DNA from 2 places in the Streptomyces sp. NPDC026301 genome. Region 1 is predicted to be linked to the other one. Evidence: riboswitches for the same ligand, from Rfam matches in the RefSeq annotation. Region 1 holds a riboswitch; the other holds the start of a gene.
What was found. Region 1 has a riboswitch for cyclic di-AMP ahead of ACZ4MH_RS15440 (transglycosylase family protein). Riboswitches for the same ligand answer to the same signal wherever they lie in the genome.
Positions count from the first base shown of each region.

Region 2: linked by a shared signal. The riboswitch ahead of ACZ4MH_RS26795 (M23 family metallopeptidase) and the one ahead of ACZ4MH_RS15440 (transglycosylase family protein) in region 1 are both predicted to bind cyclic di-AMP.

Region 1 covers NZ_JBVHPN010000008.1:24,894-32,659, reverse strand. Annotated here, with positions in the region: gene ACZ4MH_RS15445 (transglycosylase family protein) at 1-771, shown strand, start outside; cyclic di-AMP (ydaO/yuaA leader) riboswitch at 1,047-1,214, shown strand; gene ACZ4MH_RS15440 (transglycosylase family protein) at 1,218-1,907, shown strand; gene eno (phosphopyruvate hydratase) at 2,247-3,527, shown strand; gene ACZ4MH_RS15430 (FtsB family cell division protein) at 3,645-4,034, shown strand; gene ACZ4MH_RS15425 (DUF501 domain-containing protein) at 4,078-4,623, shown strand; gene ACZ4MH_RS15420 (Ppx/GppA phosphatase family protein) at 4,620-5,561, shown strand; gene ACZ4MH_RS15415 (NAD(P)/FAD-dependent oxidoreductase) at 5,984-7,366, shown strand; gene ACZ4MH_RS15410 (cyclopropane-fatty-acyl-phospholipid synthase family protein) at 7,636-7,766, shown strand, end outside.
Region 2 covers NZ_JBVHPN010000017.1:16,591-24,356, reverse strand. Annotated here, with positions in the region: gene ACZ4MH_RS26800 (DUF2332 domain-containing protein) at 1-690, opposite strand, end outside; cyclic di-AMP (ydaO/yuaA leader) riboswitch at 966-1,108, shown strand; gene ACZ4MH_RS26795 (M23 family metallopeptidase) at 1,120-2,298, shown strand; gene ACZ4MH_RS26790 (VOC family protein) at 2,768-3,199, shown strand; gene ACZ4MH_RS26785 (aldo/keto reductase) at 3,279-4,271, shown strand; gene ACZ4MH_RS26780 (hypothetical protein) at 4,353-4,652, opposite strand; gene ACZ4MH_RS26775 (YDG/SRA domain-containing protein) at 4,792-5,739, shown strand; gene ACZ4MH_RS26770 (PrsW family intramembrane metalloprotease) at 5,769-7,166, opposite strand; gene trmB (tRNA (guanosine(46)-N7)-methyltransferase TrmB) at 7,320-7,766, opposite strand, start outside.

The DNA of each region.
Region 1 (7,766 bases):
TACGGCGGCGAGTCCTACGCCGAGCGTCCGGACCTGGCCAGCCGCGCCCAGCAGATCGCGGTCGCCGAGTCGGTACTGAACGACCGCGGCCCGGATGCCTGGCCCAGCTGCTCGGTGAACGCCGGCCTCGACCTGGACGGGCTGATACCCGACGTGGACCCGGGCAGCACGCAGACGCCCGCGCCGCAGCCCTCCGACGACGGCTCCGCGAGCGGCAGCGACTCCGGCGACACCCAGCCGTCGGGCGGCGCCACGGACGGCGCCACGGATGGTGCCACCGACGAGCCGTCGGCCACGCCCTCCGCCACGCCGTCCGGCGACGGCACGGACTCCGGTGACGCGCGGCCCTCCGAAGGCGCCTCCGAGCAGCCCACCGCCGACCCGTCGGCCGACCCCACCACCGACCCGTCGACCGCTCCGTCGACCGAGCCCTCGGACTCCGCGCAGCCCTCCGAGGGGGCCACCGAGCCGCCCGCGTCGTCCGACGGCGGCGCCTCCGCGCCCGGTACCGGCCGGCACCGCGGCGGTACCGACGACGGCAAGGACGGGCGTCCCGAGGGGCGGCACGCCTCGCGCGGCGGTGACGCCCACCGCGGTACCGGGGAGGGCGACGGCGTGTACACAGTGCGGCCGGGCGACAGCCTCTCCGCGATCGCGGAGGAGCACGGGCTGGCCGAGGGGTGGGCCGGCCTCTACGACGCCAACGAGGGTGTCGTCGGAGCTGATCCGGACCTTATTCAGCCAGGTCAGCGCCTCGACCTCGGCCAGTGACCGCGGGCCGCACGGCGTAAGTGCGGGATGGTTGCCCCCATTTGGGGAAAGTGAGACATGGGTCTCGTCCCGAGGTATTCCGTCCGCCCTGTCCGTTCTTTCCATACCGTGTTCGACCTGCGCAAACGGATGCCACCGGTGATCGAAAACCGCAAAGTGTCCTGCGAAAAGGTGGTTTGAACCGCCGAGGGGTGTGTGTTTACGTTCTTCACCGCTCGCACCAAGCGAGCCCGCCGATCATTCGCCGAATCCTGCCGGTGATCGGTCGGACAACCGTCGCGCAAGCGCCGTAGGCAGGAGCGGGGGACCCAAGGTAAGTGCCGTACGCAGCGGAAACGCAGCGGCCGGCTTGGGGTGAAGCCGGATGTGCGACAGCGCATCCGGCCGGGCCACTCACAGCCCGAACCCGACAGCTCACCTCGCAGGCGTCGGTGAGGGAGAACAACATGCTCAAGGGCAAGCACCGCCGCCCCTCGAAGGCCGTCCGTGTCGCCACGCTCGCCGGTGTCGCAGGCGCCGCCGTGGCCGTCCCGCTGATGGCCGCCGGTTCCGCCAACGCCGCCTCGGTCGCCACCTGGGACAAGGTCGCCCAGTGCGAGTCCGGTGGCAACTGGTCGATCAACACCGGCAACGGCTACTACGGCGGCCTGCAGTTCAACAACAGCTCCTGGGCCGCCGCGGGTGGCACCAAGTACGCCCCGCGCGCCGACCTGGCCACCAAGGACCAGCAGATCGCCACCGCCGAGAAGCTGCTCGCCATGCAGGGCCCGGGTGCCTGGGGCTGCGCCGGTGCCGGCGGCCTGACCGCCGGTGGCCCGTCCGCGCAGGTGAACACCGGTGGCTCCGGCCAGGTCCAGCAGCAGGCCGCCCCGAAGCAGGAGGCGCCGAAGCAGCAGGCCGCGCCGCAGCAGCAGGCCCCGAAGCAGCAGGCCGCGCCGCAGCCGCAGCCCGTGCAGCCCAAGGCCGACCCGAAGCCGGTGACCGGCCACGGCAACTACACCGTGAAGTCCGGCGACACCCTGGGCAAGATCGCCAAGGCGCACGGCGCCGACTGGAAGACCGTCTACGCGAAGAACAAGTCGGTCGTCGGCGGCAACCCGAACCTGATCTTCCCCGGCCAGAAGCTCAACGTCTGAGCCGGTACAGGCCGGCACCTCAACGTCCGAGCCGGTACCCGGCAGGCGTGAGAGCCGCCCCGTGAGACCGCCCCGCCGCGACGCGTCCCCCCGAGCGCGCCACGGCGGGGCTTTCGCGTTGGCGCGGCGGGGCAGTGCACCGGCATCCGGGCGGGCCGCCGCTCAGATGCGTACGGACCGTTTTGCCCGGTACGTCCGCTACAAAATGCGGACGCTACCTCCCGTATTGCGGGCCTTTGGGTCCTTTTTCGTCTCACAGACGGGGCTAGGGGCAGGCGTAGGAGCCGTGGGCCGTTAGGCTCGTGCTGCAGAACTCCAGAAACCCACGAAGGAGACAACGTGCCGTCGATCGACGTCGTCGTAGCTCGCGAGATCCTCGACTCGCGAGGCAACCCCACGGTCGAGGTCGAGGTCGGCCTCGACGACGGCAGCACCGGCCGCGCGGCCGTGCCGTCGGGCGCCTCCACCGGCGCCTTCGAGGCCATCGAGCTGCGTGACGGCGACCCGAACCGTTACCTCGGCAAGGGCGTCGAGAAGGCCGTGCTGGCCGTCATCGAGCAGATCGGCCCCGAGCTGGTCGGCTACGACGCCACCGAGCAGCGCCTCATCGACCAGGCGATGTTCGACCTGGACGCCACCGACAACAAGGGCTCCCTGGGCGCCAACGCGATCCTGGGCGTCTCGCTGGCCGTCGCGCACGCCGCGTCCGAGGCCAGCGACCTGCCGCTGTTCCGCTACCTCGGTGGCCCGAACGCGCACGTCCTGCCCGTCCCGATGATGAACATCCTGAACGGCGGCTCGCACGCCGACTCCAACGTGGACATCCAGGAGTTCATGATCGCCCCGATCGGCGCGGAGTCCTTCTCCGAGGCGCTGCGCTGGGGCGCCGAGGTCTACCACACCCTCAAGAAGGTCCTGAAGAACAAGGGCCTGGCCACCGGCCTGGGCGACGAGGGCGGCTTCGCCCCGAACCTCGGCTCCAACCGTGAGGCCCTCGACCTCATCCTGGAGGCCATCACGGAGGCCGGCTACGCCCCCGGCCAGGACATCGCGCTGGCGCTGGACGTCGCCGCCTCCGAGTTCTACAAGGACGGCGTGTACGAGTTCGAGGGCAAGAGCCGCTCGGCCGCCGAGATGACCGAGTACTACGAGGAGCTCGTCGCCTCGTACCCGCTCGTCTCCATCGAGGACCCGCTCTTCGAGGACGACTGGGCCGGCTGGAACGTCATCACCGAGAAGCTCGGCACCAAGGTGCAGCTGGTGGGCGACGACCTGTTCGTCACCAACCCCGAGCGCCTGGCCCGCGGCATCGAGGAGAACTCGGCCAACGCCCTCCTGGTCAAGGTCAACCAGATCGGTTCGCTGACCGAGACCCTGGACGCCGTCGAGCTGGCCCAGCGCAACGGCTTCAAGTGCATGATGTCGCACCGCTCCGGCGAGACCGAGGACGTCACCATCGCCGACCTGGCCGTCGCCACCAACTGCGGCCAGATCAAGACCGGCGCCCCGGCCCGCTCCGAGCGCGTGGCCAAGTACAACCAGCTGCTGCGCATCGAGGAGATCCTCGACGACGCGGCGGTGTACGCGGGCCGCAGCGCCTTCCCGCGTTTCAAGGGCTGAGTTCTGGCCTACGGGGGCTGATGGTCCCCACCTCCGTACGTCCCCGGCAGCGGTCCCGTACCGTTGCCGGGGACGTACGTACGCCGTCGCGTACGCAGCCACCCAGGGGAGGCCACCGTGTTCCGCCGCAGCCGGCTCACCGGGCGCGCCGCGCTCCTCGTGCTCGTGCTGTGCTCGCTGGTCGTGGCCCTCGCGTATCCGATAAGGGCGTACGTCTCCCAGCGCTCGGACATCGCCGATCAGCGCCGTGAGGCCGAGACGGCCCGGGAGGCGGTGCAGCGGCTGCGCCAGGAGAAGGCCCGCTGGCAGGACCCCGCCTACGTACGCCAGCAGGCCCGCCGCCACCTGCACTACGTGCTGCCGGGCGAGACCGGTTACACCGTCGTGGACGGCACCGGCGCGAGCCGGCCGCAGGCCGGCCGGAGTGCCGTGCAGCGCCCCTGGTACGAAGCCATCTGGTCCGGCCTGGACTCCGCCGACGCGCGCCACAGGGCCGCCGGGGGATGATGGGGCGGCCGACCGTTCAACCCTGACGACAAGAGAAGCCTGCATGGACACGCCGCCTCCCCAGACCGAGCCCACCGAGCCCACCGACGCGGACGTCGCGGCGTTCCGGGAGCAGCTGGGCCGCCCGCCGCGCGGCCTGCGCGCCATCGCGCACCGCTGCCCCTGCGGCAACCCCGACGTCGTCGAGACGGCCCCGCGCCTGGAGGACGGCACGCCCTTCCCCACGCTGTACTACCTCACCTGCCCGCGCGCGGCCTCCGCGATCGGCACGCTGGAGGCGAACGGCGTGATGAAGGAGATGAGCGAGCGGCTGGCCACCGACCCGGAGCTCGCCGCCGCCTACCGCGCGGCGCACGAGGACTACATCCGCCGCCGGGACGCCATCGAGGTGCTGCAGGGCTTCCCGAGCGCCGGCGGCATGCCGGACCGGGTGAAGTGCCTGCACGTCCTGGTCGGCCACTCGCTGGCGGCCGGTCCCGGCGTCAACCCGCTGGGCGACGAGGCCATCGCCATGCTGCCGGAGTGGTGGAAGAAGGGGCCGTGCGTGAGCCCGTGCGGCGCCGGCGACGACGAAGGAGACGCCAAGTGACCCGGGTCGCGGCCATCGACTGCGGTACGAACTCCATCCGCCTGCTCGTGGCGGACGCCGACCCGGAGACGGGCGAGCTGAAGGACCTGGACCGGCGGATGAAGATCGTCCGGCTCGGCCAGGGCGTGGACCGTACCGGTCGGCTGGCCCCGGAGGCGCTGGAGCGGACCTTCGCGGCCTGCCGTGAGTACGCCGCCGTCATCGAGGAGCTGGGCGCCGAGCGGGTGCGCTTCGTGGCGACCTCGGCCTCGCGCGACGCGGAGAACCGCGACGACTTCGTGCGCGGCGTGGTGGACATCCTGGGCGTCGAGCCCGAGGTGATCACCGGCGACCAGGAGGCGGAGTTCTCCTTCACGGGCGCGACGAAGGAGCTGAAGGGCCGCGAGGACCTGACCAAGCCGTACCTGGTCGTGGACATCGGCGGTGGCTCGACCGAGTTCGTACTGGGCGACGAAGACGTGCGGGCCGCCCGCTCCGTCGACATCGGCTGTGTGCGGATGACCGAGCGGCACCTCGTGCACGACGGCGAGGTCACCGACCCGCCGACGCCGGACCAGATCACCGCCATAAAGGCGGACGTCGCCGCGGCGCTGGACCAGGCCGCCGAGAGCGTCCCGCTGGGCGAGGCGCGCACGCTGGTGGGGCTGGCCGGCTCGGTGACCACGGTGGCCGCGATCGCGCTGGGCCTGGAGGAGTACGACTCGGCCGCCATCCACCACTCGCGGATCCCGCTGGCCGAGGTCCGGGAGATCACCGAGTCGCTGCTGGGCTCCACGCACGACGAGCGCGCGGCGATCCCGGTGATGCACCCGGGCCGGGTGGACGTGATCGCCGCGGGCGCCCTCGTACTGCTTTCGATCATGGAGCGTACGGGCGCTCAGGAGGTCGTCGTCTCGGAGCACGACATCCTGGACGGGATCGGCTGGAGCCTCGCCTGAGAGGGCCGTTGACGGCCTCTGAGAGGTGCCCGGGAGGGGCCTCGGAGCGTGCGAATCCCGCGTTCCGGGGCCCCTTCGCGACGTGTCGCCGAGAAAGTTCGTGAAACTCTTCACATGAAAAAAGGGCCCGTTGGGCCAACAAACCGTCCGCCGGGACGCCGTACGGGGCTCACTTGGGCGGGCCGCCCTTGGAATGTGCGCTTTCGACAGTGTTAAAGAAGCGCTTATGTGGCCCGTGGTCCAGCCTCACAAAGGCGTGCAACGCCTGATGAGAAGGGGTGTCCAACGCTCGGCCGTACCCCGTGGTTCCCCGGTGGCGCTATGGCGTCGATCACGAAGGCGCGGAGTGTAGCAGACCCCTCCCGCATGCTTGTGAAGGCCCTCACGAGCGACCCCCCAAGTGGGGGTGGATACTCGATGACATGAGCACCACGGAGCGTCCCAGGATCCTCGTAGTAGGCGGTGGGTACGTAGGCCTGTACGCGGCACGCCGCATCCTCAAGAAGATGCGGTACGGCGAGGCGACCGTCACGGTCGTCGACCCGCGCTCGTACATGACGTACCAGCCCTTCCTCCCCGAAGCTGCGGCCGGCAGCATCTCTCCGCGCCACGTCGTGGTTCCGCTGCGACGTGTGCTGCCCAAGGCGGAGGTCCTCACCGGCCGCGTCACGACCATCGACCAGGACCGCAAGGTCGCCACCGTCGCGCCGCTGGTCGGCGAGGCGTACGAGCTGCCCTTCGACTACCTGGTCATCGCGATGGGCGCGGTCTCGCGTACCTTCCCGATCCCCGGCCTGGCCGAGAACGGCATCGGGATGAAGGGCGTCGAGGAGGCCATCGGCCTGCGCAACCACGTCCTCGAGCAGCTCGACAAGGCCGACTCCACGACGGACGAGGAGGTCCGCCGCAAGGCGCTGACCTTCGTCTTCGTCGGCGGCGGCTTCGCCGGCGCGGAGACCGTCGGCGAGGTCGAGGACATGGCCCGCGACGCCGCGAAGTACTACACGAACGTGAAGCGCGAGGACATGCGCTTCCTCCTGGTCGACGTCGCCGACAAGATCCTCCCCGAGGTCGGCCCGAAGCTCGGCGCCTACGGCAAGGAGCACCTGGAAGGCCGCGGCGTCGAGGTCTACCTCAAGACCGGCATGGACTCCTGCGTGGACGGCCACGTGGTCCTGAACAACGGCCTCGAGGTCGACGCCAACACCATCGTGTGGACCGCGGGCGTCAAGCCGAACCCGGCGCTGTCCCGCTTCGGTCTGCCGCTGGGCCCGCGCGGCCACGTCGACACCGCCGCCACCCTCCAGGTGCAGGGCACCGACTACATCTGGGCCGCGGGCGACAACGCCCAGGTGCCGGACCTCGTCGGCCGCAAGGCCGGTAACGAGAACGCCTGGTGCCCGCCGAACGCCCAGCACGCGCTGCGCCAGGCGCGGATCCTCGGCGACAACGTGGTCTCCGGCATGCGGGGCTTCCCGCAGAAGGAGTACAGCCACGCCAACAAGGGCGCGGTCGCGGGCCTCGGTCTGCACAAGGGCGTCGCGATGATCGTCCTGGGCAAGACCAAGATCAAGCTGAAGGGCCGGCTGGCCTGGTACATGCACCGCGCGTACCACGGCATGGCGATGCCGACCTTCAACCGCAAGATCCGGGTCTTCGCCGACTGGACGCTCGGCATGTTCCTCAAGCGCGAGGTCGTCTCGCTCGGCGCCATGGAGAACCCCCGCGAGGAGTTCTACGAGGCCGCCAAGCCCGCGCCGAAGCCGGCCGCCGCCGAGGACAAGAAGACCGCCAAGGCTTCCTGAACACCGGCTTCCTGACCACGCGTCGGCAAGCCACGCAGTACACACGCCGAAGGGCGCCTGCCATCCGTGGGGCAGGCGCCCTTCGGCGTTTCCGCGTGCCGGTCCGCATGCCGGTCGTACGAGCCGCTCCTTCGGCGTATTCACAATGGCGCCGGTGCCGGGCTTTGCTGTTCCCTTACGAACGAACGGGACTACCGGGACCCCATCAGGCGTTTACGTGGTGGGTGAATCTATCTCGCCCCGACTCGTCAATAACGGAGGTGTGCGACATGGCCGACGCCGCTGGACGGCTCACCAAGCTCGCGGAGGAGCTACTGGGCGCCCCGCTCCCGGTGCGCATCCGGGCCTGGGACCGCAGCGAGTCGGGTCCGCCAGGAGCCCCGGCCCTCGTCTTCCGCAA
Region 2 (7,766 bases), on a different contig from region 1:
CCGTACGGCCTCGATGGCGTCGCGCTGACGCCGCTGACGTTCCGCCGCATCGGGCGTCGACCCGGGCCAGATCAGCGCCTGGAGCCAGCGCACGTCGTCGGCGTCGGCCACGTCGAGCGGGTTCAGGTCGATCCCCGCCCGCCAGGCGATCCGGGGCAGCCCGGTCGGTACCGGCGTGCCCGGGGACGTACGGCAGGAAAAGACGACCGGGCTGTCCGGAGCGCCGAACTCCGGTCCGTCGTCGTAGCGATAGCGGTACCGGTCCGGGTGCAGGCACAGCCCGGCCGACGCGCCGACCTCCAGGAGCGCGAGCGGCTGGGGGAGCCGGGCGAGGAGCGGCAGCAGTGTGGCGCAGCGCGCGGGTTCGTTGGTCTGCGTGAGCCGCCGCATCATGACGTCGCGTACGTCGTCCCAGTGCCGGATCGTCCACTCGCGCCACGTGCGGTACGCGAAGTCGCCGCGCGGCCCCTGGTCGGCGTGCGGGCCGTCGAGGTAACGGACGGCGGCGAGCAGGAGATTGGGCTGCTGCTTGTTGCCGGGCGGCAGGGAGGCGCCCAGGAAGTCGCAGAATTCCGGGTCCTGGCTGATGCGGGCGGTCAGCTCCTCATGCGCTTCGGACTCGCCCCGCGCCTGCTGCCACGAGAACTCCGCGTACCGATCCGCCACTGCCTGCGCGCTGTTGACGACCATGATCAGACGTTACTGCTCTCACTGTACGTAATCGCTGCGCACCCCTCCGCATAACAACTGACAAACGATCAGTCCGCTACGGGTTTCCGATGCCCGGTCAACTCGCCCCCATTTGGTCATGACTGGTGGCATAAGTCCAGCTCAGCGGGCGTACGGATTCCGGGGAACGCTTGGAATCCGGCCGTCCCGTCCATTACTGTCCGATAACGCAGCGCGGTCGGACCAGCCGTCGCAAGAGGCGGCACCGCGCGGCCGACGCCGAATCCCATAAGCGCACTTCACCACCGCACCACCTGCCCAGGGAACCGGGGAACCACCACCTTGGGGTGAATCGGACGACTCCCCCCGGAGCCGCCCGTAGGAGACCTTCCTGCTCCGAACCCGTCAGCTAACCCGGTAGGCGAGAAGGAAGGAAAGGAGTGCGCCCCCGTGGCGTCCAACAAGCCTGCCCCCGACCCGTCTCCCGGGTCCCCGCACCTCGCGCACGACTCGTACCGCACCCACGATGCGTACGCGGCGCACGGCACCCACGAGTCCCCCAGGACGCACGCCGAGCCGGCGCCCGCCGACACCGCCACCTTCCCCGCCGTGAGCGATCCGGGTGCGGCGGGCGGCCCGTGGGAGGAGTGGAACCCCACCGAGGAGTCCGTACGCCCCGTACGCGGCCGGCACCGCGTGGCCAAGCAGCGCGGCGGCGGCCTCGCCCGCAGCAGTACGGTCCTGGGCGTCGGCGTCATCGCGGCGGTCGGCGCGGGCGGCATGGCCTCCGCGCAGGGCAAGCCGCAGGTCTCCATATCCATGCCCGACCTGGGCAGCATGGCCGAACACGTATCCGAGAAACTCCCCGCGGCGGAGAGCCTGCCGGGCATCGGCGGTCTGGTCTCCCACGACTCCTCCGGTACGGGCGCGGACGGTGCGCAGGGCGGCCCGTTCACCCGGGCGGGCGGCGGCGAGTCCGCGCAGGGCGGCGGCGAGGCGCTCCGCGCCCGCATCCTGGAGCAGGCCGAACAGGCGCAGAGCTCCGCCGACCAGGAGGCCCGCGAGACCGCCGAACAGGCCGCGGTCCAGCAGGCCGAGGCGGACGCGGCCGAGCGCCAGAAGCACGCCGAGAGCGCGAAGAAGAAGGCCGCGGCGGAAGCCAAGGCCAAGGCCGAGGAAGAGGCGCGCAAGAAGGCGGCCGCCGCCCGCGCCGCCGAGCTCGCCGAACTGGCCAAGAGCTACACCCTCCCGGTCTCCTCTTTCACCATCACCGCCACCTTCGGACAGGGCGGCGACCGCTGGGCCGCCGACCACACAGGGCTGGACTTCGCCGCCCCGACCGGTACCCCGGCCAAGGCCGTGCACGGCGGCACGATCACGCAGGCCGGCTGGGCGGGCTCGTACGGCTACCGCATCGTCGTCACCCTCGACGACGGCACCGAGCTCTGGTACTGCCACCTCTCCTCGATGGTGAAGACCTCGGGCAAGGTGAACGCCGGCGACGTCATCGGCCGGGTCGGCGCCACTGGCAATGTCACGGGCCCGCACCTCCACCTGGAGGTCCGCCCGAGCCCGGACACGCCGGTCGACCCGATGCCGTGGCTGCGCGACCACGGGCTGAAGGTCTGACGACGACGCCTGACGACGACGCCTGACGACGACGCCTGACGACGACGTCTGATGACGACGTCTGATGACGACGATGGCGTGAAGGTCTGAGAACGCCCGCTCTCCGGGGTCGCCTTCGGGGTCGTCTTCGGGCGCGCCTTCGGGCCATCCTCCGCCCGCCGGGCTTCCGTCCGCCCGTCCGGGGCACTTGTCCGCCGTCGCCGCCGCCTCGTGCGCCCCGCTCCGCCGCGACCGGGAACCGGGCGTACTAGCAGGAGGGGAGAGGCGGTGGCCGACGGCCGGGTCTCCGCGTAGCGCGGGCCCGCACACCACGGCGGCCCTGATGGCCACCCGCACACCGCGGGGGCCATCGGGCCGCCGGGCGTATCTTCGGCCGTCCGGCGAGCGCAACCCATCCCGCTCCCGCAGAATGAACGGGCCCCCGCCACCGCGCCCCAAGAAGAACGGCGCCGAGCCAAGGACGGCCCCAGTGGAGTGGACCCTCGAAGTTGTCACCGTCCCCGTCACCGACCAGGACCGTGCGAAGCGCTTCTACGAAGAACAGTGCGGCTTCAAGGCCGACGTGGACTCGCAAGTCGCCGAAGGGGTACGGATCATCCAGCTGACCCCGCCCGGTTCGCGCTGCTCGATCGCCCTCATCCAGGGCCTGCCGCCGGCACCCGGCCAGTCCGCCATGGCCCCGGGCTCGCTCCAGGGCCTGCAGCTGTGCGTGGTGGACATCGAAGCGGCCCACGCGGAGCTGGTACGGCGCGGGGTGGAGGTCGGTCCGGTACAGCATCTCGGCGCCGAGGGCTGGGCCGAAGGCCGCGGCGAGACGTGGAACTCCTTCATGTTCTTCAAGGACCCCGACGGCAACGGCTGGACGGTCCAGGAGGCACCGTCCCCGCTCAGTAACCGCTAGGGCGGCAGGCAGTCGGCATTCGAGTGACGCCCCGTCACGTCCCGGAATAACTCCGCCTCCCAACCCCGCTGACGCTCACATGTCCACGTCTTCCGCTTCTTCCGCCCCCACGCCCGGCCACGGCCCCGTCCCCGTCGCCGCCACCAAGCCCCTGGGCTCGCTCACGGTCTCCCCCCTCTCCCTCGGCGGCAACGTCTTCGGCTGGACCGCCGACGTGGCGACGTCCTTCGAGGTGCTGGACGCGTTCACCGGGGCCGGCGGCAACTTCATCGACACGGCCGACGCCTACTCCGTCTTCGCCCCCGGCAACAAGGGCGGCGAATCCGAGACGATCATCGGCGACTGGCACACCGCCCGCGGCAACCGCTCCGACCTCGTCATCGCCACGAAGGTCGGCGCCCTCCCCGACCGCAAGGGCCTGTCCGCCGCCAACATCAAGGCGGCCGTCGACGAGTCCCTGACCCGCCTCCGCACCGATCACATCGACCTCTACTACACCCACTACGACGACGAGTCCGTCGAGGTCTCCGAGATCATCTCCACCCTCGACGACCTGGTGAAGGCCGGCAAGGTCCGCGAGATCGGCGCCTCCAACATCTCGCCCGAGCGGCTCCAGGCCTCACTCGAATTCTCCGAACGCGAGGGCCTGGCCAAGTACGTCGCCCTCCAGCCGCACTACAACCTCGTCTCCCGCGACACGTACGAGGGCCCGCTGCGCGACATCGCCGCCCGCCACGGTCTGGGCGCCATGCCGTACTACGGCCTTGCCTCCGGCTTCCTGACCGGCAAGTACCGTCCGGGCACCGACGTGGACAGCGCCCGCTCCGGCAAGGCCGCCGCACACCTCGCCACCGAGCGCGGCCGCCGCGTCCTGGCCGCCCTGGACGAGGTCGCGGCCCGCCACGACGCCGAACAGGCCACCGTCGCCCTCGCCTGGCTCGCCGCCCAGCCCACCGTCACGGCCCCGATCGCCAGCGCCCGCACGGTCGCCCAGCTCCCGGCCCTCCTGGCCCTCGGCACCCTCCCCCTCACCCACGAGGACCTCACCCTCCTGACGGACGCCTCGGCGTAGTCCACGAGACCCGCGCTACACACCAAGGGCGGCTGCGTACGGGTAGTACGCAGCCGCCCTCGTCTTCTCCCTCCCCCATGCTCACTTCCGGTCGACGACCACCCACGAAGCCGCCGCCACGGCCCCCGCCACCGCGAACACCGACGGCCAGGCCCCCACCTTCTTCGCCAACGGATGCGACCCGGCGAACGCCGCGACATACAGCCCGCTCAACGCCGCCGCCGTCCCGTTCCCACCCTTCCGCTGCCACTCCCGAGCAGCCACAGCCCCGGCCGCCGCCAACGCCACCCCACCAAGCGGCCGCTTCTTGGTCCATCGAGCCACCCCATACCCCGCGACCAGCCCCGCAGCCGCCACCACACCCGCCGGAACCCGAGCCATCACGACAACCTCCACATCAAGGGATCTTTCAATCGACCTTATGACTAAGCGCCTTGACGGCAGCGAGGGGGTTGAGTGACGCCCATCACTTTGCGTCTAGGTTCGATCGAAAGTGATCAAAGGTTGCCACGATGGGTCGATGGCGAATGAAACGTTCATTGGGCATGTGGACGGGGCGATCCCAGGCTCCTCCTTCGAGAGCAGGGATGCCGTAAAGGCGGCGAATCTGCACTCGCAGAATCAGGCGGGGATTTCCACCAACAAGGACTCGGACGGCCAACGGGTGGCAAATGCGATCGTCCTCAACGGTGGATACGAAGACGACGAAGATCACTGGCACTGGATCCGCTACACCGGTGCTGGCGGTCGGAACGACTCCAAGAAGAATCAAGTTGCTGACCAGGACTGGGAGCAGCAGACCAATGCGGCGTTGAAGCTGAGCTACGAGCGTGGTCACCCCATCCGCATCATCCGCGGGCATGAAGGCGATAAGCGGTACTCGCCGAAGAACGGCTACCGCTATGACGGCCTTTACGGAATCACAGACATCCGCATGGTGGAAGGGAAGTCTGGGTGGCAGATCTGCCAGTTCGATCTGCATCGCCTGACGGACTCGAAGCAGGAGCTTACGGAGCCCGAGCAGAAGATCGCCGCGCTCTTTGACTTCGACGCGGAAGAGAAGTTCCCCGAAACGCGTACGACGACCGTGCAGCGCATCGTGCGGGACACCGCGGTCGTACGGCGAGTGAAGGGCATGTACGACCACGAATGCCAGGTGTGTGGCTTCCGCCTGGTGGGCGGCGATGGCAAGGCGTACAGCGAAGGGGCCCACATTCGCCCGCTGGGGAAGCTGCATCGTGGACCCGACGTAGAGCAGAACGTCCTCTGTCTCTGCGCCAACTGTCACGTGCGTCTCGATAAGGGCGCCATCTACATTTCCGATGACTGGCGTGTTGTGGAACGAGGGGCTGTCTTGCAACCGGGTGCGGTCTTCCCTGAGCTCACCCGATTCCCTGAACACAACATTGGCACGGACTACACCGAGTACCACCGGAAGTGGTGGGACAAGAAGCTTTCCGCGTCATAGCGCGCGCTGTCGTGCAATCAGAGGGCCCATCAGTGGGGACGGTGGATGTGCTGGTGGGCGTGGGTGAGGGCTGGGTGGGCTAGGGGTTTGGTTTGCCAGAGGTGGTGGAGGAGGGCGCGTTCGCGGGTGTGGAAGTCGGGGGTGGGGCCCGTGCGGTGGGCGCGGCGGCGGAGGAAGGCGAGGGAGGTGGCCAGGGCGGCGTATTCCGTTACGGCGCGGGCGGCGGCCGGGCCGTGGGTGCGGCGGGCTATCGAGCGGGCGAGGGCGCGCGTCCTGAGGGAGGAGAGGGTGAGCGGGTCGGTCGGGGTGAGCCAGCCGGCGGCCGCGTACGGGGGGAGGTACGTGCGCAAGGAGAGCAGCTCCTGGCGGCGGGACCAGACGGCGAGGCAGGAGAGAGCGGCGAAGACCGGGACCATGAAGAGCCCGTAGACGGCCAGGAACCCGAAGCTGCCGAGGGACGAGGCGCTGTTCCATATGGAGTGGAGCAGGATCGCCGTCGTGAGGCCGAGGGCGGGGAGCGCCAGGCGCAGCGAGCGGTGGTGGGGGTAATGGGTCGCAGCTATGCCGAAGGACAGGCCGGTGAGGACCGTGAAGAGCGGGTGCGCGAACGGCGACATGATGACGCGTACGAAGAAGGTGCCGGCGGTGAGCGAGTCGGCGAGGCCGGCCAGTGAGTGCAGGCTGAACGAGCCGAGCGAGAGGTCGCGGCCGACGGCGTTGCCGAGGTAGAGGACGTTCTCGGTGAACGCGAAGCCGGTGGCGGTGAGGCCGGCGATGACGATGCCGTCCGTGATGCCGTCGACGTGCCGGCGGCGGAAGAGGAAGAGGAGGAGGACGGCGGCCGCCTTCGCCGTCTCCTCGACGACCGGGGCGACGACCGTACTGCTCCAGGTCTCGGCGTCGGTCGGGGAGACGCTGGCGATGTTCGTACTCAGCCATTGGGTCGCGAAGCCGTTGGCGGTGATCGCGACGAGGGTCGCGGCGCAGGCGCCCCAGGCGAAGGCGAACGCGAGGTTGCGCCAGGGTTCCGGTTCCACGCGGTCCAGCCAGCGGAAGGCCGTGACGAGGATCGGTACCGGGAAGACGGCGAGGGCGAAGCCGACCAGGAACCCTTCCGTGCCGGTCTGGCGGCGGACCAGGGTCAGGATGGCTATGCCGGAGAGCGTCAGCAGGGCTATGAGGGTGATGAGGGAAGCGATGCGGAGCACCGCCCGGCGGGGGGCGCGTTGCTTGCCTACGCGTACGCCGCTGCCGTGCTCGAGCGCGCCTCTGCCGTGTTCGTGTATGCCTCTGCCGTGTTCCTGTATGCCTCTGCGGCGGGTGTCCGTCGTTGCGCCGGCGGGGGGCTGGGGCAGAGGCGGTGGACCGCTCGGGGGTCCGTACTGGGGGCCCGAGGGGCGGTCCGGTGACGGCTTGGACGGGTGCACTCTTCGACAGTAACCACGAGGTGGCGGCGGCGCGCGCAGTCGTGCACCGGGGCTGAGAGCCGATGGGTGGGGCGGTCGGTACGGGCCAGTTTTGCCCGTACCTGTGTACGGATTGGGCCGGTACGGATCGCGGAGACTCCGGCGTCCGTCGGCTCAGTCCGTGCGGCGGCGGAAGAGGAGGTCGTGGACGACGTGGCCCTTGTCCAGGCCCTGGCCCTCGAACTTGGTGAGGGGGCGGAATTCCGGGCGGGGTGCGTAGCCGGAGTCCGGATGGAGGTTCTCCAGGGTCGGCTCGGCGCTCAGGACCTCGAGCATCTGCTCCGCGTACGGCTCCCAGTCGGTGGCGCAGTGGACGGTCGCGCCCGGGGCGAGCCGCGTGCTGACCAGGGAGAGGAACTCCGGCTGGATCAGGCGGCGCTTGTGGTGGCGCTTTTTCGGCCACGGGTCCGGGAAGTACACGCGCAGACCGGCCAAGGAGGCGGGCGCGAGCATCTCGCGGAGGAGGATGATCGCGTCGCCGTTGGCCACCCGGACGTTGGACAGGCCGTTGCGCTCGGCCAGGGCAAGGAGGTTGCCCTGGCCGGGGGTGTGGACGTCGCA